DNA from 3 places in the Exiguobacterium sp. s128 genome. Region 1 is predicted to be linked to each of the others. Evidence: predicted binding sites of a transcription regulator. Region 1 holds the regulator's gene; each other region holds the start of a gene.
What was found. Region 1 encodes Rex, which represses fermentation and respiration genes when NADH is low (regulators of the CRP and FNR family bind a similar motif). Its sites were predicted from a motif close to TTGTGAAATATTTCACAA; they were not measured.

Region 1 (10,270 bases):
TCACGGACGACCCCTGCGAGACAAAGTGCAGTTAACGCAAATAAGGTGAATAAACCCGTTTCCCAAAAGCTCGGGATGAACCACCCGATGACTGCCAGCACTAATACGGGAATCAGCATTAGATACTGGACTTTTTTGATAGGCGGTCCGAGCAAGTTTAACCGTGCATTTTTTTCAAGCAATGTATTCATTTAATTTTCTCTCCTACTTTTTTATACATTTTTATAGACTTCCTGGTCACTGACAAAATCCGGATCATCACTCAGTTGCAGTTTCTTGAACAACCCATATAGCGGAATCAGAATGAGCATCAGGCTCAGCCACATCTGCCAAAACGGACGATCCATCGTCGCTACCATCAGGACAACGAAGATCGCATACAGGATGACTTGATAGATGATCCAAAAACGCCACTGTTTGGTTGCCAATTCTTCTCCGATATATGATTCAAGAATCCTACGTTTTTGACTTGATAACGAAGATTGGATCCAAGGAAAGCAGCCGGAAACAACAGCGTCAATAGAACCGAATCAAACAGTGTCATTAAAATTCCGATACCCATCAAAAGTAGAGCTGTCCATAACCACTTCGTTCCTAAAAGGTCTTTCTCCATGTAAGCAAGCGTCAACTCATGTAACCGTTCGTCCCGTGCCGTGCGCATGATGTTCTCTCCTTTAACTTAACCCTGTCATTCTTCCAGATACTTGACGTGCTTGTGCACTTCCTGATCACTGACGAAGTCGGGATCGCCTGACCGCGCCATCGTCTTAAATAACCAGTCGGTTGCGAAGTAGAGTGGCACCAGAACCAGAACCATCCAAAAGGTCATCTTCCACCAAGACAGTTTTTTTGTTTCGAGCACTACGATGAACAGCGACGAATATAACACAAACTGAATTCCAAGCCACAGCATCCACTGTGTCATCACTTGATCTTTTGAGAGATACCGTTCTAAAATTTTGCGTTTTTCCCATTGGAACGGGAAATCAAAAATCAGATAGACGAGCGGCAACAGACCGAAGTAAAGTGCTGAATCCATCGTTTCCGAAAAGATTCCAAGCATCGCAGCCACTGCCGCCATCACCCAGCCCTTTTTTTGAAATTGACTTTTGTCGATATAGGCAAGCGTCAGTTCATGTAGTCGTTCGTCCTTTGCCGTTTGCATCCGGCTATCCCCCTTTATCCTTGCTGGATGTCTGTTTCACTGATATAAGTCGGATCAATCTGTTTTGAACGATAGATCAAAAAGCGTCGACAGAGCCAGTAAAACGGGATGACGCCAAGACACAGTCCGAGCAAAAAGACCGTGCTCGAACGATTGGCCGTGAGAACAATCAAAACAGCCAACGCTCCATATTGAAACAGGCCGACTCCGACATGCAGACGGAACAGACGACTTGCCGATTTTTCCGTCGTATAACGGGCAACCACTTGAAAACGCCGGTGTTGCACCGTGGCATCATAGACGAAGTACAAAATTGGAATGATCAAGGCCAGCAACGGTTGCTCAATCATGCTGCTGACGAATAAAAAGAGTGCCAGGACACCCCATACTTTAGCAGTCGTTCGTTGATGCATCTCTTGATAAAGCGCTTTTAATTCGGTTTGTTGAACTGTTCCAATTTCCATCCGGGCACGTTCCTTTCGTTTGCTCTTTACTGTCATATACTTACAGTTTACCAGTTACGTTTCAAAAAAAAAGAAACTTCTACAAAAGAAGTTTCTACGACGAGACTTGAATGATTAAATAAATGACGCTATAGGCAACGATTGCTAACGGAATCATTGCGACACCGATCAACCAGCCGTTCTTATCACGTATTCCGAGATACAGAACAAGACAGCCGACGATGAAGGCGATCAACGTTGTGAATGGATTCATACTAATTCCCCCTCAAAAATAACCTATTAAGAAATTTCCCATTCCCGGAACTTGATAAACACCTAAAGCGTTGTCTCAGCCGTTCAGACGGAAACGTTTTGTGTCCGACCACAAAAAAAAGTGCCGGACAGGACGGAATTCCACCCTGCCAAGCACTTTTCATAAAAGAATTACTTCTTCGTAATGACAACTTTTTTCTCGACGACATGGCCGCCTAAGTCAGTCAGTTTCAGGTTGTAGACGTTTTGACCTTTTTTCAAGGTAACGGTTTTGTTGATTGTCTTCTTGAATGCACGCATCTCGTATGGTTCTTTGAACGAACGGCGGTACTCGGCATTGCCGTTCAGATCAAAGCGTAACTCATCGTAGTTGTCGCGCAGGACGATCGTCATCTTCGCTGTTTTGGTTTTGCTTGAAACCGTTGTTGGTGCCGTCACACGGATCGTCGGACGTTCCGAATCGATGATGACTTGACGGCTGAAGGCGACACGGTTGCCTTTTCCATCGTACGCTTCGACTTTAAACGATTTCACGCCGTCTGTCGTATACGTGATGTTCTGGCTGAACGCATAGTGTTGTTGCGCGGCATCCCAGCGTAATTTCACGGATTTGCCGTTGATTTTAAATGACTTCACGCCTGACTCGTCGGCAACGTTACCTGTTACGGTCACTTGTTGCGACGTCGTTAAGGCAAGTGCTTCCGGTGTGTCGATTTGGACACTCGGCACCGCTTTGTCGACGCCTGTCGTGTTGACGTTTTTCTTGACGATGTTGCCCGCGTAATCAGAGACGACGAACGTGACTTTCGCGCGGCTCGGAAGATCCGTCAGCGTGTAATTTTTAGCAGACGGAGCAAGCGGTTGTTTCAAGACACTTTTGCCGTCAACGAGAAGATCAAATGAAGCGATACCTGTTCCTTGATCACCGGCTGTCCATGAGACGGCCTTCTTGTCAGCATCCCATTTGACGGTCGCAGCCGGTACTTTCGTATCGACATAGATCGGGAATGTCGCGGTCTGCCATTTCGCATTCGGGTAATCGACGACTGATTTCACTTGGTAGTAGTACAGACCGTCTTTGACTTTTGAACCGTTGATCGTTCCATCCCACGCGGCGTTCGTCACCGGCGTAAAGCCTGGTTCCGCTCCACCATCGTAGTAGTTCTTGACGACATCCGACTGGGTTTCGAGTTTACGGAGTGGTGACTGGTTGCGGTCGAGAATCGAATACTCGACTTTCTTCGCATTCCGTAAGAACGAGAGAACCGGGAATGCCTCATCCGCACTGCCGTCGCCGTTCGGAGAGAACGAAACTTTTTCTTTGACGACTTTACCGAGCGCATTCGTACCGAGGAAGTTAAAGTCATCCTTCACTTCTGTCGCAAGACCCGTGATGCCGTAGAATGTGTTGCCGTCATAGAGTGGCGCATCCACGATCGGTGCTTTGTCCCATGCCCCTTTAAAGCCGACATACGGAACCGTCAACTCCGGGTTTTTGCTGTTTGCATCGACGAGACGGACGAATCCTTCGACGAAGTAGCCGTTTTCGAAGATCGTGTCGAGTGGTGCACCGTTCGCCCAATCAACCGTGTCTTTTAAGTCGACCGTGACGTTAACTTTCGTCGTACTCTTCGCATTGATCGCGACCGAGCTTGCTTTCTTCGAGCCGACCGTGAAGGAAATCGGGAACGTGCCTTTGTTGGCATCGACCGCATCCACTGTTCCTTTTTTGAAGATACCATTCGCCTCGAGCAGGTTCTGACCTTCAACTGCGAGATCCGATTGAACGGTACCGGCCAGTTTGTACGTTAACTTCTCATTGCTGTAGTTCTTCAAGTCTAACGTGAAGGTGAACTTGTCACCGACTTGTTTTAAGGCTGCTTTTCCTTCGCCCGACTTCGTTTCCGTCACGACGACCGGTGTTTTCATCGCCGCACGCAAGTCCATCAGACCCGCTCCTTCACGACGCGGCGAGTAATAATTGCCGGTTTTCGCTTCCGCATTGTACTTCCCTTTATCGAGTTGCGGACGTGATGTGTTCATCAAGATCGTCTTCGCGAGTTTGACACGTGTCGCACCGCTGACCTTAAAGTCCTTGTCGATCCGTTGCATGACAAGCGCCGTTCCACCGGCGACGTGTGGTGCCGCCATCGATGTCCCGCTCATGACGCCGTATTCGTTATCGTTGAGCGTCGAATAAATTTTTCCGCCTGGTGCCGTGATTTCCGGCTTGAAGTCAAGGTTCGGTGTGACACCCCATGACGTGAAGTCAGACATTTCGCCGGCAACCGGATTCGGACTGGAGACCGCTTTTCCGTCGAACGTCACCGTCAATGCTTTGCCGTCTTTTGCTTTCGCTTCGAGTTCGTTTCCGTCGGCAATGCTTAACGAGACGAGCGGAATCGTTGGTTTATTGAGCGCCATGCTGACGTAATCCCCGTGATCGACCCGACCGCGGACGATGACACCGGCTGCGCCTTGTTTCTCGGCTTCCGCCTGAATCATCCCGTAGTTGAAGCTGCCGTTCCGGACAACGAAGACGACTTTATCTTTGACGTCTTTATCCGCATAATTCGTTTCACTGCCATCACCGACATAGACGACATCCATCTTCTCTTTATCGAAGACCGCAATCGGATTCGGTGAATCTTGTTTTTGATAGGCGAGGTAACCGGCGTCCTGCCCGTCGACCGTCAACGCCATTCCTTCGAGTGTCAGCTGTGTGTTCTCGACCGATGCGACTTGTAGTGACTCACTGATCAAGCCCGGTGAACCGACGACACCGACGTCCGGATTCGACGCGTAGGGGTTTCCGGCGCCACTTCCGGCAAATGCCGAGTTTCCGGCTGAAATCGCACATAAAATGCCGTTGTTCATCGCATTAACGATTGCTTTTTGTTCCGGATCATCTTTTTGGACGAATGATGCCGTTGAACCGAGACTCATGTTGATGACGTCTGCTCCAAGCGCAATCGCATCATCAATCGCTTTGATGTAGATGTCACTGAATGTCGACGGCATCCCCGGGTCGTTTCCGAATACTTTCATCGCAAGAAGTTGTGTCTCAGGTGCAACCCCTTTGATGCCACCGTTCGCTTCATCGCCATTGGCACCCACTGTACCGGCAACGTGCATCCCGTGCATCGAAGCGCCCGGCCCGAGATCACGGATTTCGCTGTCGTGATCCGCATAGTTATAGCCATACGGTACTTTTTCCGTGAAGTAGTTTCCTTTTAGGCCTTTTGACGATTTAAAGCCTTCGACTTTTGATGATGTCAAATCGACTTTTGTCTCCGGACTGAGGACCATGTCCTTGTGCGTCGGATCGATTCCCGTATCGATGACGGCGACGATCGTCCCTTCCCCTTTATACCCGTAGTCCTGCCACGTCTGCTTCGCATTGACCATGTCTTTGCTATGTAACATGTTTGGCGTCGCGCCCTTTTCGACTTCCGGACGCGCATATTCGTGTGCGATATGTACATTTTTGATGCCGCTTAATTTCTTCAGTTCCTTGATTTCACCATATTTGACTTCCCCGCTGAACCCGTTCAAGACGGTCGTGAAGCTTTCCTTATAGGCAACCGCGATGTCTTTTTGAGCAATCGCTGCTTTGACTTCCTTCTGTTTGTTGACGATTTGATTCTTGAGAATGATTTTTTCCGTATTGCTTAACGCGCTGTAGCGTTTATTCTGGGCTTGTGCGTGCTCGATTGCTGCTTTTTGATCGAGTTCGACGACGATCCGGACTTTTTCATTTTGGCTGTATGACTTTTCCTGACCCGTTTTCTTGAGTGAGAGCGCTTGTGGTTTTTGTACATCCACTTTTTGTGATGACACATGTCCCTCAGCATGAACTAGGCTGGAAGATGTCATGAGGGCTGCTGCCACCAGTGCAATCTTCTTCTTCATTCTTTTTTCCCCTTTTCCGAAAGATGTAATGTGACCGAAAATCATTCCAAACTAAAATTCTGTATTTTCAGTTTAATTAATTTTCTCTTAATATACAATTTAAATTTGGTGCTTTTTAAAAGTATTTGTTTGTTTATGTCACCTGAAAATCAAATAACTCCTATATTTACCTTTTTTCATAAAAGGAATCATGATAAGGAAACACAAAAAAACCCTTGGTTTCCCAAGGGTTTGATCGATAAAACGGAATGGAGACTATCGGGCTCGAACCGACGACCTTTTGGCTGCCAGCCAAACGCTCTCCCAGCTGAGCTAAGCCCCCGTGTGTTTCTATTAAGAGTATAACCAGTCCTGTACATTTTTTCAATATAAAATTAGACCGCTTACAAAAAAACTCTCCTTGTCGCCTGGACAAAGAGAGTTTCACTACTTATTTATTTAAGTCACGCATCAAATCCGCCTGTCGCTCCAGTTCTGCCTGTTGCTCCAAGATCAGGACTTTTTTATACGTCCGCGCTGAAATCAGGATGCTGATTTCATATAAGACGAACAACGGGACAGAGATCATTAAATGCGAGGTGACGTCCGGTGGTGAAATCAACGCCGCGACGACAAATAATGCAAAGTAGGCATACTTCCGATTCTTCCGCATGAAGAACGGTGTCACCAGTCCGAGACGTGTCAAAAACATCGTCACGACGGGGAGTTGAAACAAGACACCAAACGGAATCGTCAATCGAATCAGGAAACTGAAATAGTTCTCGACGCCGATGACTTGTTCGATGCCAAGCTCTTGTCCGAGCTCCGTCGATACTTCAAGTAAAAACGGTAACAGCCAAAAGTAAGAAAACGAGATGCCGGCTAAAAATAAGAAGAACGTTACCGGAATATAGGTCAACGTCGCTTTTTGTTCTTGGTCATGCAAGCCGGGACGGATGAATGCCCAAAGCTGATACATCCAAAACGGTGACGCCAAGACGATTGCGATGATGAACGCAAGATTCAGATACAACATCAGTGGATCCGCCACGTTAAAGGCATTCAGCCCGATTCCAAGTTCTTTTAAGTCAGCCTGCAAAAATCGGACAAGCGGACGGACAAGCGGAAAGGCTGCGACGAACATGACCACCACGATGATGAGCGACCAGACGATCCGCTTGCGCAGTTCATCTAAATGCGTCGTCATACTCTGTTCTTGATCGATCGCCATGATTCACTCACTTCTCTTTCGTTTCGTCCTTTTTGTCTTTATCATCGTCCATGATGCCATGTGTTGCGCTCTTGAACTCTTTTAATGTCTGACCGGCGGCGCGGCCGAGCTCCGGTAATTTCTTCGGTCCGAAGATGATCAAGGCGACGACACCGATCAAGGCGATACTCCCTGGTCCCATAAATCCGACTGTTAACGGAATAAGGTTTTCCATTATGATTTCACTCCTTCAGCTGATTGCGAATAATGCTTCATGAAATAAACAAGCGACTGCAACTCGATCGACAAATCGATGTGATGGACCCGAACGTGAGCCGGTACGTTCAACCGGGCCGGTGTAAAGTTCAGAATGCCGGTCACACCATACTCAACTAACTCGTCCGCTACTGACTGCGCGAACTGCGACGGTACCGTCAAGATGGCAACATCAACCTTGTTCGCTTCGATTTGTTCTTTCATATCAGACACGTGATAAATCGGAACGTCTTGTGTCGTCGTTCCGACCTTCTCCTCATCGGCGTCAAACGCGATGACGATACGAGTACTATTATTCTTTAAAAAGTTATAATTTGCAAACGCTGTTCCGAGATGTCCGACCCCAACGAGGGCGACATTCGTGACTTCGTCTTGGTTTAATGTTTTTCGGAAAAATGTCAGTAAATGTTGGACATTGTAACCGTATCCTTTTTTCCCTAACGCCCCAAAGTAGGAAAAGTCACGACGGATCGTCGCCGAGTCGACTTTGACTGCTTCACTGAGCTCTGCTGACGAGACGCGCAGCTTGCCGGAGTTATAAAGACTCTGGATAAAACGATAATATAACGGCAGCCGTTTTGCCGTTGCTTGTGGTATTTTTGTGTCTGGCCCATTCATACTGCAGTTCCCCCTTCGGCCACGTTCTGACGTGGCACCCAAATCAATGCAAAGAATTCTACTCTTCTTGATTGTAAACCACTTCACATAGAGTAACAAATATTATATTCGGCAGGATTTTTCGTGATAGACTAAAGGGTGGAAGGATGGATGGATATGATTCTCTTACAAGTAAACCAACTCTCAAAATCATTCGGCGTGGAGCCGATTTTAGAAAATATTAAACTCGAAGTACAGGAACGGGACCGGATTGCACTCGTCGGTCGAAATGGTGCCGGAAAATCGACACTTTTAAAAATCATCGCCGGAGAACTGTCACATGATTCCGGGGAAATCATGAAGAGTAAGGAAGTCCGGATCGGTTACCTCGCTCAGGACAGTGGACTCGAATCCAACGAATCGATCTGGAACGAGATGCTGACCGTCTTCGAACACCTTCAGGATCAAGAACGTGCATTACGCCGGATGGAAATCGAGATGGGGATGGAGCACATATTAAATGATCCCGTCGCCTATGACCGTCTGCTCAAGACGTACGATCAAGCACAACATGACTTCTCGGAAGCCGGCGGCTATCAGTTCGAAGCCAACATCCGCTCCGTCTTACACGGGATGCGCTTTTATCCGGACGATTATTCCCGCCGGATTCAGACGCTTTCCGGTGGACAGCGGACCCGGCTCGCTTTGGCGAAGATGTTGCTGCAGGCACCGGAACTGTTGATTCTTGATGAGCCCACGAATCACCTCGACATCGATACACTGTCTTGGCTCGAAAGTTACTTATCCGGTTACCGTGGCGCTGTCTTGATCGTGTCCCATGACCGGTACTTCCTCGACCAAGTCGTCAACGTCGTCTATGAGTTGTCACGTAACGTGTCCCGGAAGTTTACCGGCAACTATACAAAATATCTCGAGCAAAAAGCAGCCTTGTACGAACAGGAAATGAAGCAGTTCGAACAGCAACAAGAAGAACTTGCGAAGATGCAAGACTTCATCCAACGTAACATCGCCCGGGCGACGACGACGAAACGGGCGCAAAGTGTCCGCAAACGTCTCGAAAAAGTCGACCGGATCGACCGACCGGATGGTGATGAACGCAGTACCGTCCTGTCATTCCCGATTGAAAAACAAAGCGGCAACGACGTCCTGCAAGTCAATCAACTCGCCGTCGGCTACGAAGAAGCCGTCTCGAAAAATATCACCTTCCGTCTCCAACGTGCAGAGTCTCTGGCACTCGTCGGTCCAAACGGAATCGGCAAGTCGACGTTACTGAAAGTCCTTGTCGGTCGTCTGAAACCGCTGTTCGGTGACTATCGTTTCGGCACCGGCGTTTCAATCGGCTACTACGATCAGGAGCAGGCGGAACTGAACGACCGCAACCGGGTCATCGATGAGATTTGGAACGAGTGGCCGTTGATGCGCGAGCAGGAAGTCCGGTCCGTGCTTGGTCAATTCTTGTTCAGCGGAGACGATGTCTTTAAGCTCGTCCATGAATTGTCCGGTGGTGAACGGGGACGACTCGCCCTTGCGAAGCTGAAATTACGCAAAACGAATCTGTTAGTTCTGGACGAGCCGACGAACCACTTGGATCTCGATTCGAAGATGGTCCTTGAAAATGCGCTCGTCGATTATGAAGGAACCTTACTGTTTGTCTCCCACGACCGTTACTTCATCGACCGTGTCGCGACACGCGTCATCGAGATGAGTGTTGACGGGGTGACTGATTATCTCGGCGATTACTCGTACTATACGGAGAAAAAAGCCGAGAAGGAAGAAATTGCCCGGCTCGAAGCAGAAGAAGCAAAAGCGATCAAGGTCGCTTCGACGAAGACGATTGATAAGGAAGCCCAGAAAGAGGCACGGAAAAAGAAACAGCAACTCGAACAGCTCGAACAGGAAATCGAACGGTTAGAGAACCGGTCGGTCGAAATCGAACAGCTGTTGTGTGAACCGGAAGTCTTTAATGACATTCCAAAAGCAACGTCCCTCTCAACTGAACGCGACCAGATTGATGTCGATTTACTTGAGCTGATGGAACAGTGGGAGTCGTTCCACTGATGCGTTCGAAAAGTTATCTGATCAACCTGATCCAGGGGTTATTGTCCGGTGTCTTGTACTTCGTCCCGATGTACGCCGATTATGTCTCGGCCTTCATCCGACCGGATGCATTTAATGCCGTGTATCCGTTATTCATCTTGATTTCCTGTATGATCGGTCTCGTCATTCAGACATGGAGCGGATTGTTCATCAGTTTGTTGTCCGGCTTATGCTGTACGTTACTGACAACCCAACTTTTCGTCGAGCTCAACGATCCGATGATCGTCATGTATTATGGTGCCGTTTCGCCACTCGTCGCCTTCTTGATCAGTTGTGTCGGCATCTGGGCCCTCGCTG
Region 2 (10,270 bases), on a different contig from region 1:
GTGACAAAGGCATTGGATTCGACAGAGGAAACGATTTCTTGTAGTTTAAGGATTTCATTGTTTTGGACAACGACATACACCATCTTTTTCGTTCGGTTCGAATACCCACCACGCGCATCAAGAATCGTCACACCACGTCCAAGTTCTTTTGTGATGACCTCATTGATTTCATCTGCTTTTTCACAAATGATGATACATTGCTTAGAAGCAGAATAAAAACTATAGACGGTTTGAAGTGCTTTTGCACGAACAAAACTCATGATCAGTGCATACATGACGTGCTTCAAATCAAATACAAACCAGACGAGTACATAAATCACTAAGTCCTGCATTAAAAAAATACGTGGGAGCGGCCAATTATGAAAACGTGCATAGAAAAATTTCCCGAGAATATCGAGTCCGCCTGTTGAGGCACCGCCAAAGAAAATCAAGGCCATCGCTAAACCAGAAACAAGACCGGCAAAAATAGAAGCGACGAGAGGATCATTTAAAGACTCAGGTACGATTTGTGTTGGAATCCAGTCAATCAAAAAAGAAGAGACCAGGACGATGATACCCGATAAAAACATAAATCGTTTGGGTAAAAAACGAAAGCCGAGTAAAAAAAGTGGGATGTTTAAGACAAGTTGTGTCAAGCCGATGGGTGTATGAAACAATTCTTGGGCAATGAGCGTAATCCCCATGATACCACCGGATCCGATATCGTTAGGTGATAAGAGAAGGCTGATATACAACGAGTACAACAATGTTCCAACCAAAAGGAAACCAATTTTTTCTGTTCGTTTTTTCTTTGTAGGTCGTTTAATTTTCATGGTGAATGATGAGAAATCTCATGCTCCTCCTCTGTAAAAGTATCTGCCTGCAAGAGTACGCTGATATCAGGAATAATTCAACCCCTGATTTGAAAAAGGTTAACAAAACGACGAGTTTTTTGAGAAAGGGGACCATTTTTTTGAAAAAAATCATACTGATCATTTTCTGTGTCGGAATCGGGTTATCGACCGGTTCATGGGTGGTCTTACAGCAGCAAAAACAACCGGAAGAAGAAAGTTGGAAAGACGGTCATGTGATTACCCGTCATGTCGGCACGTCCATTTCAAATACGGCAGCCATCGAAGAATTGGTCAAACAGTTTCCGTTCTCCGAGTCCTTAGACGACGTTTCAATTACAGGGACAACCGTACGGATGACGTATCGCGTGACGGGGAAAGAACGAGTAGCGTGGACAGGGAGCGATACGGAGGATATTAAACGTGGAAGCCCATTCTTTTTAGAAAGTCGTTTGCCAAAGCTCATCATGCACCATACGTTAGGTCTTTTTTTGAGTGTATCGGATCTCTCCGAACTCCGGATCGAGTACAATGATCCGTTCACTGAAGTGGTATTTGACGTGGACCGTTCGAAGTTTGAAGAGTATACGCCGAAAGATATCGACCGAGCCAGTTCTTCCGCAGATCGGTTTAATCGTGTCGTCGTGGAAGACTATATTCTTGTTGATTCAAGGCGGGCCGCATTTTTCGAAAAGTTTGTCGATGCGCTCCGCATCACACCTGAAAACTAGTTGTATCTAACAATGAAAAGGCATTTTTCACAAACTTGACACAATGATATCGTTTTCACCTTGTTCTTTTGACAAAACGCTAAATAAGGTCTATTCATCACTTGAACATCTTATAAGATGGAAGTATGATAATAAGTGAACAGACATTGTGAAGTTTTGAACAAAAGAAAGCGAGGTTTCTACGATGAACGAGGTAGAAGCATTAGAAGGATTAAGAAAAAAAGCCGTCAAATCGACGCAAATGTTACAGTTGCGTCCACTAGAATATTTGGTTCGAGCGATGCTGGCTGGCGTTTTCATTGGTTTTGCAATCATATTTACACTTAAATCAATCAACGGTTTTTATTTAAATGAATCACCTGTCACGACACTTGTCGGTGGATTGACGTTTGGTGTTGCGCTCGTCTTGATTGTTTATGGCGGAGCAGAATTGTTCACCGGAAACACGATGTACTTTACGACATCGACGATGCGTGGTTATACATCGAAAATGGATACGTTTAAAGTATGGACGCTTTGTTTTATCGGAAACGGACTCGGCGGATTGGCATTTGCTTTACTGTTTTCACAAACGGGAATCATTCAGGAACTCGGGATGGACAACTGGTTGTTTGCCGTATCGGAGACGAAGATTCACCATACGACATGGGAAATCTTTACCCGAGCGATTTTTTGCAACTGGATGGTCTGTCTAGCGATTTTCATTCCAAAAAACATGAAAAATGAGTTAGCACAAATCATGATGATGATGATCCTCGTGGCTGTTTTCTTTGCCTCTGGATTTGATCATGTCATTGCTAACATGGCATTGTTCTCACTTGCTTTAGTCGTACCGCACCCAGAAGCGATTTCGTTTGCTGGAGCAATCCACAATCTGATTCCTGCCTTGTTTGGAAACATCATCGGCGGAGCACTTTTCATGGGAATGATCTACACATGGCTCAATAAATCAAAATTAGAAGTCGATCAATCGGATCAAGAAGCAGCAACGATCAATATCGCTTCAAAACAAAAAGCTTAAAAAATGGCCCGGGTTCGATGGGCTTGACCATACACAAAGAAGGATCCGATGAAAAAATCGGATCCTTCTTTGTTATGAATGGGTGTAGGACATGATCTGATTCGGTTACTCCAGATGCTGAAAACGATCGACATCTGCCGCCAGTTCTTCGTAGATGGCTTCGACGATTTGTGCATCGTCGAATAATCCTAAGATGTTTTCATCTGGTAAGGCATCAACCGGAGACGTGAAATATAGAACGGCTGTCAATAACAATTGTTCTTGCTCAGGTTGCATCTCAAAACGTTTCGTATATAGCGCCCGTAACATTTCAAGTAATTGTTTGAGTTGGAAATAAAGGACAAGTTCCGCTTCACGTTCGATATCCGAACCATCTTCTGACGCGATATCCGTTGTGAGTCGCGCCAATCCGAGTTCGCCTTGAATCAATAAGTCTTCCTGTGCTTTCGTATTTCCGACAGCTGTTAATGCTTGTCGGTGAAAATAGGTGTAAGCAGATTTAAAATCGCCTGGTGTAAATTCCATCATCAACACTCCTTCTGTATCTCTAGTTTCACCTTATTTCTTGCAAAATTGCAACTATTTCGTGAAAATAAGAGTAATAGTTGAAAGGGGATTACATAATGCCGACTCAAGAACAGTTAAAAAAGTATGCCGCACTTGCCGTACGAACAGGAATTAACCTACAAGCAGGTCAACAATTGGAAGTTCGTGCCGGAATCGAAAATGCACCGCTCGTCCGTGAAATCACGCGTGTTGCGTATGAAGTGGGAGCTTCTAACGTATATGTGCAGTGGTCTGATGACGAAATGACGAAAATCCGTTACTTCGACGCACCGGAAGATTCGTTTGACGCCTTCCCGGATTGGTTAACAGCACGATTCGATCAGTTGGCAGAGGAGAAAACAGCGTTTCTATCCGTCGTCAGTGAAGATCCGGATTTATTGAACGGAGTCGAATCGAGCCGGATTGCCCGTGCCAACAAAGCAGCAGGTGTTGCATTAGCTAACTGGCGTAAATTCGTCATGAGCGATAACGTAAGCTGGTGTGTCATCGCAGCGCCTTCGGATGCTTGGGCGGCTAAGGTATTCCCGGACTCTGAACACGCTGTGGAAGACCTGTGGGATGCTATCCTGAAGGCGACACGCGTTGATCAAGCCGATCCAGTCGCAGCGTGGGAGCAACATGACACGAACTTGCGGACAAAGGCGACGTTCCTAACTGAAAAAAAATATAAAAAATTACATTATTCAGCACCGGGTACAGAATTGACGATTGAATTACCAGAGCGTCACGTCTGGCTTGGCGGTGGTGGACCAAATGCCGATGGAGTTGATTTCATCGCGAACCTGCCGACGGAAGAAGTCTTCACATTACCGAAAAAGACAGGTGTGAACGGTCATGTTTCGAGTACGAAACCGCTCAGCTACAGCGGGAATCTGATTGATGGGTTCACATTATGGTTCGAAGACGGAAAAATCGTTAAAGCCGAGGCAAAACAAGGACAGGCAGCACTGGACGAATTGATTTCACTGGACGAAGGTGCACGTTACCTGGGCGAAGTAGCCCTCGTTCCACATCATTCACCGATTTCAGACTCCGGGATTTTATTCTATAACACGTTGTTTGACGAAAATGCATCGTGTCACTTGGCGATCGGCCGTGCCTATTCGACCTGCCTTGAAAACGGACCAAGCTTATCGAATGAGGAATTGGCTGATCAAGGTGCCAACGACTCGATGACACACGTCGACTTCATGATTGGTTCAGGTCAGATGTCGATCGATGGAGAACTAGTGGATGGAACCCGTGAACCATTGATGCGCGACGGAAACTGGGCAATTTAATCCATTCCAAAAAAGGGAGTAGGCGGACACGTTAATTGTGTTGGCCTACTCCCTTTTTTTGATTCAACTGTGTAATTCTTCGCCAATGATTTTTACTTCCGGTTCCAGTAAGATTCCGAATTTTTCTTGAACGGTTTCCTGCACGTGTTGGATGAGCGAAATGTAGTCTGTTGCTGTCGCATCTTTAATGTTGACGATGAATCCGGCATGTTTTTGAGAAACTTCAGCACCACCGATCCGTGCGCCTTGTAAACCGCTGTCTTGAATCAATTTACCGGCAAAATAACCTTCCGGGCGTTTGAAGACACTTCCACAAGATGGATACTCAAGTGGTTGTTTCGTCTCACGTTTATGCGTCAAGTCATCCATCATTTCTTTGATCAAGGCAGGATCACCTTCTGTGAGTAAAAAGCGTCCTTCTAAAATGATGTACTCTTTTTTCGAAAAACAGCTTGATCGATACCCAAGCTCAAGTTCCTCGTGTGAGATGTTCAACAGTTCGCCTTTACGCGTCAAGACCGTCGCGCTGTGGAGGCAGTCTTTTACTTCGCCACCGTAGGCTCCGGCATTCATGATTAAAGCTCCGCCAATCGTACCGGGAATACCACAGGCGAACTCAAGTCCACTCAAAGCATGGTCATACGCAACACGTGATGCTTGGATGATCGCAGCGCCGCTTTGGGCAACGAGTTCATGTCCTTCAACAGAAATATCGGTTAGTTTTTCGAAAGATAAGACGATTCCACGAATACCACCGTCACGAACGACAAGATTCGAACCGTTTCCGAGCATCGTCAGAGGGAGTTCGTGTTCATAGGCATAACGAACAGCAAATGCTGTTTCTTCATATGTCGACGGAATGAGGAACAAATCCGCCAGCCCACCCATTTTAGTGTACGTATGGTTTTTTAAGGGTTCATTAATCAAAACGGCTTCTTTTGCGATACCTTCATATAATCCAGCTAATAATTGCTCTAATAATTGCTCAGTCATCATGTCTCAGTCCTTTTTCATAAATTCCATTCAGCTAAAAACGCTCAAAATATATTTTACACTAATTCTATGATTGATGTTTAGCATACTGTCCCCAAAATACAGACTTGACAGATAAAAAGCAAGCTGTACTTCAGAAATAGGAGTGAATTTTCATCAATATATGATGATTTTCTTTAAAAATAAAAATAATAGGATCAGGAATGAATAAAAGAAAAAAGGGGAAAAATAAAATGAAGGCCTGGTATTTAAAAAGGGGGATTTCAGATGGAAAGTGAACGGTTAGAGATGCGACCATTTTCAGAAGCAGATTTTTCCTTTTATAAAACACTTGTCCAAAATGAACGCGTCATGCGGTATATCAATGGCGGGACGGCACTAGAAGAGGCGGAAGCACGAAGTTGGTTCGAACGACAATTCGGACGATATGAAGACGACCGCCAAACCGGTTTTCTATTGTTGGAAAAAAAAGAAACACGCGAACCGGTCGGATTTGCCGGACTCATTCTTCAAGAAGTGGACGGTGTCGAAGAATTAGAAGTCGGATATTGGTTGACACCGATTCATTGGAAGGTCGGATATGGTCGAGAAGCAGCAAATCGGTTGATGCGCGAAGCGTTTGAAAGAGGACACGATCGTTTGATTTCGATTATTCATCCAGAAAATAAATCTTCCCAAAATGTCGCGCGGGCGAATGGGTTACAATGGGAAAAGGACACAGTTTTCAATGGAATTCCAGTCGTCATCTATTCCTGTCGCTTATCTCGGCTGTTTAGAGGATGACCTATGAAATGATAGAGGAGCGAAGTCATTCATGTACCAGACCACGTTGATCACATTTAATGAGTTAACTGTCTCAAGCTTATATCAGTTACTGAAGTTACGAACCGATATTTTCGTCGTTGAACAAGACTGCCCGTATCCCGAGCTCGACAATCGTGATCAAGACGCGTTACATGGTCTTGCTTATGAGGGAGAGAAATTAATTGGTTGCTTACGGATTTTACCGAGAAAGTCGTCCGGAGCAGTTGCGATCGGACGTGTTGCCGTGCAAGTCGATTACCGATCGCATGGAATAGCAAGAAGACTGTTAAACGAAGCGATCGCGTATCTTCAAGAGCAAGGCGAGGTTTTGATTGACCTTCAAGCGCAGGCGCACCTGAAAGAGTTTTATGGTTCATTTGGATTTGAAGAGAAATCAGAGATTTATCTAGAAGACGGCATCCCGCATCTGGATATGCAGATGCAGTTAAGTGAAGTTCCAAAAAGACTTCAGGAATAGGGTGGACGAACCGATGATGATAGCAGGAAGAACTCTATCTGGAGGTGAGTCAGTCATTGAAAAAAGTACTGGTCATTCTCGCGTTAAGTCTGATCGGGGTGTTATCGTTTGCTGTCGGTATCTCCTATGCTGAACTTCAAATTAGCCAACGTAGTTCGGAAGAACAATTGGCTAAGATGTTACAAACCCGGCATGGCATCGATCAGACATCATTGTTAGAAGTGAAGGCCTCGTTTTCATTTCGACATCGGCAAGTGATTCAGGTCCGCTTACGTGGTGAACCCGCCGTCACCTATGAATTCATTCAACCTGAACGACAACTTGAGTATGTCGGTTCGGTTGGGACAAGTGTCGAAAAAGTCGGAAAGCAGGATGAAGCTTTTCGAAATTCGCACTTGAAAGTGAGTGAAAAATAAAAAATCTTGGTGCTATTCTCGAAGCAGAGAAACACCAAGATTTTTTTTGAGTCTTTCAAGAAGAATCGATATTGCGTACACTACGAAGAGAGACATCATTCAGGAGGAAACTTATTATGAGAAGATTTATAAAAAACGAAGCAATCGCCCCTGCGATCCACGCCTTTCGGACGCTCGAGCGAACGGACTTTCATACATACAATCAGCAATTAACACCAGAAGAACGCCGCGCACTGAATTTTATCGGGCGAGCAATCTCTCTACAATCGAGTGAACACCTCGCTTTGGCACTTGAAACAAAGCAGCCGATGATGGACGTAGACCGTCTTCTGGTCGATTTAATCCAGACGGATCAAAGGACTTCTCTATTTCGACAGTTACTTGCGAATGGCTTAGATCTTAACCAATTGGTGACGATTGACGGACATCGTTCGCTTGTCAGACAGCCGCTCTCTTTCCCGGTAGGCTTATATACAGTCTACAATCATGAGTTATTTACGATAGCTCTTCAGGCCGGACTAGATCTTACGTATACGACGACATTACAGCGGAGCGATCGTTTTCTCGAGACCGATGAAATCAATACGCTCGACATCGTGTTGTTACTGACACATGAAGAGGAACTGGACGAAAAGAGCCTCCAGATGTTCCGGCACTCGACGACAGTAGGCTTGGTCGAACGATTACACCGTTCAAAGTCTAAAAATTTGCAACCGATTATTGAGGACACCAATTACGTGGTCTCTTTCCGCTATGCCAAACATTTCCCGTTGTTTTATGCCATCGTTGGTCGCCAGACGGATCAGTTCCCCAAAATGTTGGAAGACGCATTGAAGGATCCAAATCAGCCAGACATCATCAAGGATGCCTTACTTGCCTTTCATAATTATCAACCAGGTCTTGCGGCGAGTTTAGGGAAGACCTATTATGAGAGCTTATTTGAAATCGGGAATCAATTGAAGTCACGTGGTCATGTTGATTTTAATGCAGTAGACGATCAATATGTGTTAGCGGAGTATTTCGATATCGTGCAACGATTACGTGGTTAAGAGGGCACCTTCGCACGAATAACGATGCCAATTGGAAAAGACTTGAATATCGCAAAAAGCATCAGGCTGATAAAGGCGGAGAGCATCTTGATGAGTCGAAAAGCAATACACTTCAAAAGAAAAGATATTCTTTTTGTGGAGTTTCGTCTGAAACGTGTCTAAGATACGCCGCCCATACCCTTGGTGTTTGAGTTGAGGTAGACAGGTGATTTCCAAAAGTCGGACGGTTTGTTTATGTTTTTCAATGAGAATCGTTCCGACGATGGTTTTATCATCATAAACGAGATAGGGTAAAGCACCTTGATCGACTAAGTAGTCGAGATGTAGAGTATCATAAGGAAATAGGAACTCGGAGTCACAAGTCGCATCGTTCCGGATGGTCAAGTATAACTGACGATTACGTAGTGTGAGTGGTTTGAACTGGACGGAAGGAACCCGATTATGGGTGAGACCGATTAAACGAAACTGTTCACTGGATAACTGGTAACCTAACGATGTCCAGGTGGAGACGAATCCGAAGTCATGTGGAGGTATGATTTGTACATCGATGTGTTTAGGGGAGAGAAAAATCGCTTCGGAGTGTACGTGTCGTGCGAGATAGCGAAATGCGTGTAAATCGGTATAAGCCGCATTCAAGATCTGGATCGAGTGTTCGAGGACATGGAAACCAAGTGTAGCTGAGACCTGATCCTCTTTCCAAACGGTCCATTGGTGATGTTCGGTTGGTTGACAGGACAACGATAAGGGGAAAAAACGATTGTTTTGGAGCAACCGATGCACTAAACGACGCTGCTGATGAGACAATTGTCGGTAAGACAGAATATTCATATCCTAGACGCCCTTTCAAAGAAAATGAAAGCCAGTACCTATAGTATACAAATAAATAAGTGTTAAATGGTTTTAATTTGAAATTTAAGGTAAATATTTAGGTGGTGAAGAGATGAAAAAAACATTGATTGCATTAGGCTTCTTTTGGATCATGTTAGCGATTCCGATACAAGCGCAGGAAATCGAAAAAAATGAAACGAGTGTCCGAGAATCGACTACGTACGGAAGTTACGGGACGATGGATGAAATCATCACCGATCAAAAGGAACCAACGTATGACGGTTTTGATTCACCTAATGACATGGCTTTTTTGTTTGCCTGTATCGCATTACTTGCGACGGTTGGATTAGGAATTGTCAACGCAACAGACTAATGTGAGAAAAAGACGCAGGCCTCTCTACGATATGCAGAGTCCTGCGTCTTTGTAGTTGATGTTTCATCAAAAATGAATGTGTTTTCTTCGACCGACGCGCTCGATTCGTTCATGTTCTTCCTCTAATCCAGCTTGTTCAAGCAGGTCGAGATAATAACGAAATGGCGTCGACCGATGCGAAAAGTAAGGAATGTATTCTGTGAATAACATGGCCTCGGCCCGTTCGAGTTCACGTAGAGCAATCAAGGCGTGCAGTTCGGCGAAGCGGATTTCTTGATACAGCAATAACATGTCAGCATCCACACGGACTTTCATCTGTAATTTTTTAGCGTGGTTATTCAATAACGCGACATAGGATTCGCGTTCCGAGTTATTCGTACAGTGTGTGAGGACAGCGAGGAACAGGTCGCTCCGTTCTGTATCGACATCGATCGGCACCTTGACGGCCGTATAGATGGCGCGTTGCATCCACGTCTGATCGGGTGCTTCGAGCTTATAATAACCGACAAGCTCTTCGAACAATTCAACTTGCGTGACTTTAATCAGTCGAAACGGATCGTTACTCAAAAAGAGGGGTTCTTCTCCAGCTGCAGAGGAGAGTAAAAAAAAGAATTCCTCAAAGGCGACACGTGTCCCGTTTTTTCGACCGATGTAATGCCGTAAGTGTTTGAGTAAACGTTTGGCTGTCACATACCAATTTTTTTGTTCACGAAGCGAAACGAGTTCGTTTGGCTCCAGATAATGAAGATCATAAGCAAGCTGAATAAATTGTTCCGTTTGTTCAATCGTCTGCTCGACGGTCGGTTGTTCTTGTTCCTTCTGCAAGCCTTTATACTTAGCGAACTGAGATAACATCAAATCGAGTTCTTTTTCTTCGATAACTTGTTTAGGGAGTTGGCG
Region 3 (10,270 bases), on a different contig from region 1:
GAAGTATTGTTCCGGTACCTGACTCAGTAACACATCGTTTTCTTCCGCCATCTCGATGATGTCGTCTTTCTTTAACCACGATAAGCCGTCTTGATGGGCTTGGGTCGCATACAAAATGGATTGGGGACCAAGTTTATAATCATCCAAAGTCGAGAAAGTGACTGACCGTTCGAGACCGTATGGGGTCAGAATCAACTGTGGAACAGTCCGACTGTCAAGTGGCTCGATTAAATCGAATAACGTAAACAGCCCCACTTGTTTTGTCGCGAGCAGATCGTGTTGGGTGGCGAGAATCTTTTTATTGAAGGCTTGCCGCTCCTTCATGCCCGTATATTCCGTCCGGTACGCGAACTGTTGCAGACCAAACGCCTGTGCAATTTGCCCGGCTTGATCGGAGCGGCCCGTATCGAGCAAATATTGCATGAACGTCATCATGTAGCGGACCGTCTGGGTGGTACCTTCGTGATGAAAAACCGTGTTTGCCTGCGAACCGTAGACTTGGACGTCCCCGGTCGCTTTGGTTTCGCCGTCCGGATGCGGATTTTTATTCCAGGTCGGTGTCGCGACCCCCGTACTCGGTTGTGTCATTTCATCTGCAATCGGAAACTGAAGCCATTTCCCGTCAATCAGTTCTTGAACGACGGTATATTCTTTCGGCATCTTCACCGGATGATAAAAACCTTCCATGTAGACGGCGCGATACGGCCAGAAAAACAACCCGAGGGCGATGACAGTCGTTCCAATCGCAAGCAGGCGGTAAACCGGAAGCGGCAACGTTTTGGAAGGGCGGTTGAACACGGTCGCGAGGCTTGAAGCGAGCAACAAACTATAGCTGACCATCAGCAATCCGACTAACTTGTTGGGGTCACGAAACATGGCGCCGATCAGCGGAGTCTTCGTGACGAACAAGACAAAGAGGTCGGCGACCTGCTCGTGAGTCCCTGTCGCAAAAACAATCAACGGGATGCTGAGACCGGTGAAGAATAACAGGATTGGCTGACGATAGGAGACAAACGCACCAAACGAAATCAACAACAGAATAACGCCGCCGCCTAACCAGAAACTGAGCGGTAACGTCGTCAGATCGAACATCGGCCACCAGTAGCTCGTTAAATAAAACACATTCGTCCACGAAGAATGACGGCTGAACAACATCAACGTATCAGAGACATTGATGTTGTGTTGCGAAGCTTGCGATCCGGTCAAGATGGAACCGACATACATGAAAAACCAGTATGAATTAAACAATAGGAAAACAAGAGAAAAGGCAATCGTGGAGCGGACATAAAAACCAATCAACGGTTTAATGATCTGCTCTTTCCGACGTGTCCAAAAGGTCTTCGCAAAAATCAGGGCGACCATGATGCCCATGTAGATCAAGGAGAAGAAAAAGTAATGGATGCCGGCTGCCATGAAAGCAAAGACGACGGATAGTCCGGTAATGTCGATCCATGTCCGGCGCGACAGCCGGTCGGATAATGAAAAGTTCGGATTGAATTGTTCACGGAACTTGGGATCAAATATATTAAAAAACAACAACAAGGCGAGTGGGAAGACGGAGTAGCCACATAAGAGATAAATGTGCTGGATCCGCGTGATGACCCATGGATTCAAGGCATAAAACAAAGCGGCGATGCCAAAAGCGACGAGTGATAAAAAAGAAAAGTGAGGTGAGACGTAGACCGAATGCAACCGTTTTGTTAAAGCGAACATCGAAACAGCGGACACGATCAACAAGCCAAAAATAAACGACTTGATCAAAATCGGACCGGACGCACCAAACAGTAAACTGAGCAGATAAAAGGGAAAGATGTAAATCAGACGGGCGACATTCAACAAGGTCGTCGTACTCCAGCGGTTATTCCAGGCGCCAAAAATTTCCTCGAGATAACGATTGGACGAGAGACCAAATGACATATCACTGAAGACGACCATTCCCGGTTTCAGCAGGGGGGCGCCGTACAAAACAATCAAAACGAGAACGCCGGTTAACACGAGAGCATCTTTGTGATAGGTTCGACCAAATCTGCGGGCAACATCGAGTAGTGATTGTAGTGAGGTCTGCATCAAAGAACTCCTCTCTCAAAAAAAGGTCAATTCTCTTACTATTCGGGATATGATGGGATGATTCCTAGAACGGCTCCACTTAATTTTAACAAAAATGCAAGCAGGCTCCTCCGTCTGAAGGAGGAGCCTGCTTGATTTAGGTTACCGATCGATATGATTGGTCAATTCATCAACCAATTGTTCCAACGAACTTGTCATCTGACCGAGTGATTGGGTCATCGTTTCAAATTCGTGTTGGACGGTCGTTTGCTGTTCGAGTGAGACGGCAGTCGACTCAATGCCGTACCGGACTTCAAGCGAAGCGGCTCGGGTCGTCTCCATCCGTTGTTCGATATCGAGCATCTGGACACCGACTCCTTGACGCGCTGTTTGAATCGAGTTGATGCTTTGTTCGACCTCCTGTACCAGTTGCGTGATGTCAGAAAATGTCTGCCGGACACGCTTGGTCATCTGTCGGTTTTCCGACAGTGTCGTCGTATAACTGGCTGCCGTTTCCTTGATTTGATCGGTATCCGCAATCAATGCCTGTAAAACTTCCGTCACTTCATTGGCATAACTGCGCGACTGGACGGCAAGGTGACCAACTTCCGTCGCGACGACGGCAAAGCCACGTCCGGCATCACCGGCACGTGCCGCTTCGATGGCTGCATTTAACGCTAGCAAGTTCGTCTGACCGGCAATCGCTTCCAGATTCGCCAGGATTTTTTGGATTTTATCGGACCGACCGGCCATGGCGGTGATGGAAGTATGCAGACCATTCGTCGATTCGACCATCGCTTCGACCCGGCGATCCATCAGATGCATTTCTTCATTTCCGGTCAAAGCGGTTTTCGTCATATTTTCCGTCGTTGTGGCCGTCCGTGCCATTTTCGACTGAATCGTTGCGATAGCCGCATTGACCTGATGCAATTGATCTGTTCCTTGTTGCATCGATTGGTGTTGTCCGTCGGCAGAGTCAACAATCGGCGCAATCGCAGTCGCAATTTGATTGGTCGCTTCGACCGATTGGACAGCGGCTTGTTGTAAATGCCTCGTATTGGTTTTTAAACTACCGACCAGGGATTCAATCTGCTGACTGACATTCGTGATCAGTTTCGTCGCATCCGCTTCGCGGCGTGATGCCGCCTGACGTTCCTTATTCTGAACAGCGATTTGAATGATGAGCGCAGCACTCGTCAAAATCAGGAAGACAGCATGAATCATCAGGATACTGAACGGATAACCGGCTGTACCGCAAATCAACGCCGGTACAAAAAAGAATCCGGCAAAATGTTGAACGGCGAACAGAACGGTACTGACAAGAATCAAATCAATCCGACGGAAGTAGGCAATCAAGGCCAACACCATAAAAATTGAGAAATGGTATTCGACGAGTCCGTTTCCGCCGGCGACAATCGACATACTGGAGAAAGTTAACGTCACCGTCAACAAAAGCGGTACGTTTTTACTGCGCGGGCGCATTCGGTACAAGACTGTAGCAGCAAGCAAACAAATGACCGGTAACAAAGCAATCCAAGTCAGAGCGATTGGTGAGGCGGCACTGACGTTTCCACGAATGATTTGATAGCCGTCAGCAAAAGTGGTGAATCGGTGTAAAACATGAACGATGAGTGACAAGATGACAACAAATGAACTAATCCCAAGCATAAGCTGATTCCGGCGTTTCATAAAATAAAATTCCTCCAATTTTTAGTTGCAGCTGAAATAAAGCACGAATGCACACGCTGAATGTATCTCACTATCGGTTGGCCATTTCAGATTGTTTAGCTTCAAGATGTTTAAAATAAAATTAAATCTTAAAATAGGAAATCAAGGATAAACAAACACGATGTGGGGTATAGAAATGCATTGAGACTTGTAGGAGGAACGCGTATGAAATGGAAGGGTAGAGAAAGAAGTTCAAACGTCGAAGATCGACGGGGGATGGGTGGAAAAGGAGTCGCTGGGATTGGTGGTGGCCTTGGAATCATTATTCTAATCGTTGTTACTTTGATGGGAGGCAATCCGGCTGATCTGTTAGGGGGACTAACAGAATCGGATAACGGCAGCCAGACAGAGTACCAAGAAACGGCGAAAGAAAAAGAAGCGGCTGATTTTGTCTCTGTTGTCTTAGCCGACACGGAAGAAGTCTGGACAAAGGAATTTAAACAAGACGGGATGACCTATAAAGAACCGACGCTCGTCCTCTATAAGGATCAGGTCAGTTCAGCGTGTGGACAAGCCGGGAAGTCTGTCGGGCCTTTTTATTGTCCAGGTGATCAGAAATTATACATCGATCTTAGTTTTTATGATGAGTTACAAACGAAGTACGGCGCACCCGGCGATTTTGCGATGGCGTATGTCATCGCCCATGAAGTCGGACACCATGTCCAGACACTGCTCGGTACGTCGGACGAAATCATGCCGCTCCGTCAAAAGATGAGTGAAGAGAAGTTTAACAAATACCTCGTTCGTTTTGAGTTGCAGGCGGATTATTATGCCGGCGTTTGGGCGCACCATGCGCAAGGACAAAACTTGCTTGAAGAAGGGGATCTGGAAGAGGCGCTTGGTGCTGCGAATGCAGTTGGGGACGATACGTTACAAGAAAAAGGACAAGGTTATGTCGTGCCGGAAAGCTTTACCCACGGTACTTCCGCACAGCGGGAACGTTGGTTCCAAAAAGGATTCGACAACGGAACGATTGAAGGCGGCGACACCTTCAAGGCGAAGAACTTATAAGCATGAGCAACAGGCACCACTTCATAACGAAGTGATGCCTGTTTTAGATTAATCGTTGTATTGGTTGAACATCGCTGTATCGTCCGGGACATTGGCAAGGTAGACGATTTTTCCGTCTGCATCCAGTCGGGCGATATCCGTTCCGTCTTGCGTGAAGACCGATCCGTCCGCCCGCTTACCGCAAACGGCCCAGCGTGTTTCCATCGTATCCCCTGTTTCTGAAGGAACCCAGCCGGCGTACATGTGCTTGATGTCTTGATTGGCCGTAAAAACCATCCGGACGAACTGTTTCCACGCTTCGATTCCGTGTTGTCCCTGTCCGTTGAGGACGAATGTGATGTCATCCGAAAATAGTGCAATCAAATCCGTAAAGGCTTGCTCGTCGGTCCGGGAAGCGTCAAATAAATCAAAATAACGGTCAAGTGTAGTAGTGTTCATCATAATAATCTCCTTTTAGTTGCGAATCATTTTTTCTTCGATTAAGCTTTGCAGTTTTGTCAGATGGTCAGGCGGACAATTCAAATAAATTTCGCGGCGGATCGAATCAATCGTTTCGCGTTTGAGCGTCGATTGCCACGACTGTTCGGCTTCTGTCATCAAGTCGGACAATAAGCAGATGTTTTGGTTTTGGATGCCCATCAAATCTTCAAAGACTCCGCTTGACGCATACAACGATTGTTTCCCTTCAATCGCTTCATAGACATCAAAAACACGAATTTGTTCAGGGGAAGCTTTCAGACGGAATCCGCCTTTGGCTCCGGGAACGGATATCAACAGATCCGCATGAACGAGCTTCCGGAGCAGTTTTTGAAAATAGGTCGGGGAAGCGCCGAGTTGTTGGCTGATGAATTCGCCCGGCAGGACCCCTTTATCCGGTAAAAACGTCAATAACAGCATGGCATAGATGGATTGCTCAACACCGGTTTTCATTTGCATAAAACATTCTCCTTTTTGTATAACGTGGATAACTATTGTCCACGATACAACCGGATCAATGAATTGTCCAGTAAAATGTCTCTCACAAAACCGTCACACCTTTTCGGCAGCATACCCGTGGCATCAACAGAATGGATTCGGTATACTAAATGTACGATATGTGAAAATATTCACTAAAAGTCGTTCACACTTTGTGAAAGGGCGTTTGATTATGAATCCACTTAAAGGAATCATCACGATTCCGCGTTCAATTTTAATACAACTGATGCTGGCGGCCGTCTTAATGGGTGTTGCCGTCATCGGTCAATCCTATTTAATCGTCATCATCGTCGATCGGATTTTCCTGCAAGGGGATCCGTTCGCGGCAGTCATTCCGTTGCTTGGTGTCCTATTGTTGATGCTTGTCCTGCGCGTCGGCGTCACGTATTGGAACGGACGTCTCGGGACGAATCTTGCGGCACGGGTCAAACAAGACTTACGCCAGGCACTTGTCGCGAAATATACGAAAAACTCCGTTGAATCGATGCTCGAAGGACAATCCGGAAAAAAGGTCAGTGTCCTACTGGATTCCGTCGATGAGATGGACAGTTATTACAGTCAGTACATGCCGAAAGTCATCCAGACGTCGATCGTCCCGCTGATGGTGCTGATTGCAGCCTTCAGCTATGACTGGGTCACGGGACTCGTCATGATGATTACAGCCCCGTTCATTCCGTTGTTTTACATCGTCATCGGGATCATGACCCAAAATCGGGCCGATACGCAACTGGAGAAGATGAATGCCTTCTCCGGAACATTTCTGGATACGTTACAGGGACTGACGACGTTGAAATTATTTGGTCGGGCGAAGGCCCAACAGGACGTCATCGAACGGAGCAGCCTCGACTTTCGGGATGCGACATTGACGGTGTTGAAACTTGCCTTCTTGTCATCACTGATGCTCGAATTCATCTCGATGCTCAGTATGGGAATGATTGCGCTTGAAGTCAGCTTACGTTTGATTCTGTTCCAAAGTATCACCTTTGTCCCGGCCTTTTTGATGTTGGTATTGGCGCCGGAATACTATCTGGCGTTAAAGGAAATGGGCGCAGCCTTCCATACGGGACGGGGCAGTGTCGCGGCCGCGAAACAGATTGCAGCGGAACTGACGGAAGATGACCGGAGCGTCGTCTTCGGACAGACGGAACTACCGGCAGCCCGTCCACCACGGATCGAATTAAAGGACGTCGCTTTTTCATACCGCGATGCCCGGTTTGCGATGACCGAACTGAATCTTGCGATCGAACCGTATCAGAAGGTCGCGTTGATCGGTCGCAGCGGAGCCGGCAAATCAACGGTCCTTCAGTTATTGGCGGGTCTCGCCGATCCGCAGGACGGACAACTGTTACTTGACGCTCAACCCCGTCAGATGATCACCGAAGCAAGCTGGTTCCGCCAACTGAGCTATATCTCCCAGCATCCGTATTTGTATGCCGGGACACTTGCGGAGAATATTGCAATTGGTGAATTACGCGAGGCATCACGTTCAGCGATTGAACAGGCCGCATCTGACGCCGGTCTGACAGAACTGATTCAGCAGTTGCCGAACGGACTCGATACGGTGATCGGGGAAGGCGGACGCGGATTATCCGGCGGAGAAAAACAGCGCGTTGCCTTGGCGCGTGCGTTCTTAAAACGACCGAACATCATCTTGTTTGATGAACCGACGACCGGTCTTGACGTCAAGACGGAACGGTTGCTGCAAGAAGCAATCACTGTTTTAGGACGTGAAGCAACGGTCATCACGGTCGCCCACCGATTGCATACGATTGAACAATCGGATCAAATCGTCATTCTGGAAGCAGGACGGATTGTCGACCGGGGAACACATGAAGAATTACTCGAACGTGAATCGGAGTATGCGATGATGCGTGCCGTTCAACGAGGGGAGGAGACACGATGAAAGAGTTGATGGGAATTTTTCGCTTGATGTTGCACCAAAAACGAGACATCGTCTTCTCGATTGTCTTCGGTGTTCTGGCTGGAGTCACAGCGGTCGGTTTATTTGCGGCAAGCGGCTTTCTGATTTCAAAAGCCGCTTTATTGCCACCGATCCAGACACTGGCTGTCTTGATTGCCTTACAGAAACTGTCGAGCTTGACGCGGGCGGCGAGTCGTTACGCCGAACGCTATTATTCACACCGGGCGACGTTTACGATTCTCAGTGACTTACGGACGACGTTTTATAAACGACTCGAGCCGCTTGCACCGGGGATCTTTGCGAAGTACCGGAGTGGTGACCTGCTCGCACGAATTGTCGGTGACGTCGAAAGTCTCCAAAATACGTTTTTACGGGTCGTCTATCCACCGATCATCTTAGTGCTCGTTTTTCTTTGTACGATCTTTTTCGTCAGCTTCTTTTCACTCAGTGTTGCGCTTGTCCTCGTGATTGGTCTTCTGTTGACGGGATTCGTCATTCCCGGCTGGTTTGCCTACCGGGAACAACGCTTTGCCCGGTCCGTTCGGGCACGGCGGGGGGAACTGTCGACGGAAGTGACGGAATTGTTCCAGGGCTACCGGGATTTAAAGATTTATCAACAACTCGGAAACAAGGAAGCAGAACTGAATGCTGTCGCAGCGCGGTACGTGGCGGAAGAAAAACGCAACGGGCTGCACGCCGTCTCGAATCTTGCATGGAATACACTCGCCACCTTGATCATTTCCTGGATTGTGTTGGGTCTCGGTGCTTATCTGGTCGCCGACGGTCAGCTCGACGGTGTTTTCCTGGCCTTACTCGTCATGACCTCGTTGACGGTGTTTGAAAATGCAGCCCCAATGGCGATTTTGCCGGGCTTCTTTGAAGACAGCCGCCATGCGGCGCGACGGCTCGATGATGTGGTCGAAGCGACAGCGGAACCGGAATATCGTTCGTTTGAGCTGACGCGGGCACCGGAACTCCGGGCCGAACAGGTCACGTTTGCGTTTCCCGATCAGGAACGTCCGGTCTTACGAGACGTCAGCGTGACGTTTCCTGCCGGCAGCAAAACAGCAATTGTCGGAGCGAGCGGCTCCGGGAAATCGACCTTACTGCAACTGTTGTTGCGGATGTATCCGGCAGACGGGATCCGGATTGAGGGAACCCCCGGTCAAGAGATCGATCCGGAAGCGGTATGGCGACAGTCGAATGTCGTCTTGCAACAAAACCATTTCTTTTACGGAACGATCCGCGACAATCTGCAGCTTGCTAGTAGCGAGGCAACGGATGATCAGATGATCGAAGCACTGAATCAAGTGGGCCTTTCGTTGCTCGCTCTTGACGACCGGGTGCTCGAAAAAGGGGAAAACCTGTCCGGCGGTGAAAAACAACGGCTGGCGATTGCCCGGATTTTCTTACGGCAAGCTCCGCTCTACCTGCTCGACGAACCGACCTCATCAGTCGATGCCTTGACGGAACAGACGATCTTGCAGCACTTATTCGCACGTGCAACGGATGCAACGCTGTTGCTGGTCAGTCACCGTCTCGCAGGACTCGAGAAGATGGACCAAATCGTTGTCATGGAGCAAGGTCAAGTCGTCGAAGTTGGCACGTATGCTGATTTGATGGCACGACAAGGTGCTTTTTATGCCTTAAAACAAGTCGAACAATCAGTCTTTACACCGGATCAACTGGTCCGTTAAACCAACAGCCCCCTCCGTCGCTACCAAAGCGTTGGAGGGGGCTGTTTACTATGAAGAGAATTCAATAAGGCAGGACAGCTGGCTTGTGTCTCGCCTGAGGAAAGCGCGTGAGAAAAGAGTGATTGCTTTTGAAACCATCCCTTTTGAGGCTATCAAAAAGCCGCCTTGTTTCACGATTCTGAAAGTAAAAAGTACAATTCAGCTGCGCTGTCAGGAACAAACAAGACCCGATTTTCTGTCTTTAGACAGGAAATCGAGTCTTATTTCTCGTGTAAGTCAAATCTATTGATTTTAATACGGTCGCATCAACGCACGGACGGGACTGCCGTCACCGTCGACGAGCGGAAGCGGAACGGCGTTTAAGTGATAGTCACCTGGTGTGATCGCATCGAGTACGAGCCCTTCCAAGATGTGGACACCGTGTGCTGCGAGGGCATGGTGGGCACTCATCTCTTTACTGTCGATTGCGTCAACAGACGGTAAATCAAGACCAATCAATTCGATACCCAGTGCTCCGAGACGTTCGGCAAGACTCGGTGTCAGGACCGGAATCGTCTCCGGGAACACGGATTTATCGACCCAGCCGTCCGTTTTGATGATCAACCGGCGGACATCGGTTAAATCAAATGCCTCGAGATCACTTGCGACAAGTTCGGTCCGACCGGGCAGATAAATGACACGGGCATGACCGATGTAGAGGTCCGGATCAAGATCAATCACTTTTTGACCGGCATCGTCAAAGTGAAACGGTGCATCGATGTGGGTGCCGGTGTGCAGACTCATCGTGACTTGACCGACGTTGACGGAACCGGTGTCGGCTTTACTCCAATTAATCGTGTAGTTGAACTTCGTATCGCCCGGCCATGTCGTAACGGACGAGGTTAATGGTTGT

Region 2: the regulator Rex is predicted to act here: its motif matches at 1,708-1,725, upstream of KNQ13_RS07300 (formate/nitrite transporter family protein).
Region 3: the regulator Rex is predicted to act here: its motif matches at 5,880-5,897, upstream of cydD (thiol reductant ABC exporter subunit CydD).

What each region holds. Positions count from the first base shown of each region.
Region 1 is NZ_JACSMT010000006.1:54,453-64,722, forward strand. Features, by position in the region: gene KNQ13_RS04080 (hypothetical protein) at 1-191, opposite strand, end outside; gene KNQ13_RS15935 (hypothetical protein) at 213-428, opposite strand; gene KNQ13_RS04090 (hypothetical protein) at 689-1,165, opposite strand; gene KNQ13_RS04095 (hypothetical protein) at 1,180-1,629, opposite strand; gene KNQ13_RS04100 (hypothetical protein) at 1,724-1,882, opposite strand; gene KNQ13_RS04105 (S8 family serine peptidase) at 2,053-5,793, opposite strand; tRNA gene KNQ13_RS04110 (tRNA-Ala) at 6,043-6,115, opposite strand; gene tatC (twin-arginine translocase subunit TatC) at 6,224-7,003, opposite strand; gene KNQ13_RS04120 (twin-arginine translocase TatA/TatE family subunit) at 7,011-7,217, opposite strand; gene KNQ13_RS04125 (redox-sensing transcriptional repressor Rex) at 7,217-7,876, opposite strand; gene KNQ13_RS04130 (ABC-F family ATP-binding cassette domain-containing protein) at 8,033-9,934, shown strand; gene KNQ13_RS04135 (hypothetical protein) at 9,934-10,270, shown strand, end outside.
Region 2 is NZ_JACSMT010000014.1:202-10,471, forward strand. Features, by position in the region: gene KNQ13_RS07290 (YitT family protein) at 1-812, opposite strand, end outside; gene KNQ13_RS07295 (hypothetical protein) at 953-1,561, shown strand; gene KNQ13_RS07300 (formate/nitrite transporter family protein) at 1,746-2,582, shown strand; gene KNQ13_RS07305 (DUF1232 domain-containing protein) at 2,688-3,110, opposite strand; gene KNQ13_RS07310 (aminopeptidase) at 3,206-4,429, shown strand; gene murB (UDP-N-acetylmuramate dehydrogenase) at 4,493-5,425, opposite strand; gene KNQ13_RS07320 (GNAT family N-acetyltransferase) at 5,690-6,205, shown strand; gene KNQ13_RS07325 (GNAT family N-acetyltransferase) at 6,237-6,704, shown strand; gene KNQ13_RS07330 (hypothetical protein) at 6,761-7,120, shown strand; gene KNQ13_RS07335 (hypothetical protein) at 7,237-8,169, shown strand; gene KNQ13_RS07340 (GNAT family N-acetyltransferase) at 8,158-8,997, opposite strand; gene KNQ13_RS07345 (hypothetical protein) at 9,110-9,370, shown strand; gene KNQ13_RS07350 (hypothetical protein) at 9,437-10,270, opposite strand, start outside.
Region 3 is NZ_JACSMT010000005.1:68,880-79,149, reverse strand. Features, by position in the region: gene KNQ13_RS03610 (MFS transporter) at 1-2,067, opposite strand, end outside; gene KNQ13_RS03605 (methyl-accepting chemotaxis protein) at 2,209-3,735, opposite strand; gene ypfJ (KPN_02809 family neutral zinc metallopeptidase) at 3,940-4,785, shown strand; gene KNQ13_RS03595 (nuclear transport factor 2 family protein) at 4,834-5,223, opposite strand; gene KNQ13_RS03590 (RrF2 family transcriptional regulator) at 5,239-5,721, opposite strand; gene cydD (thiol reductant ABC exporter subunit CydD) at 5,933-7,663, shown strand; gene cydC (thiol reductant ABC exporter subunit CydC) at 7,660-9,378, shown strand; gene kynB (arylformamidase) at 9,670-10,270, opposite strand, start outside.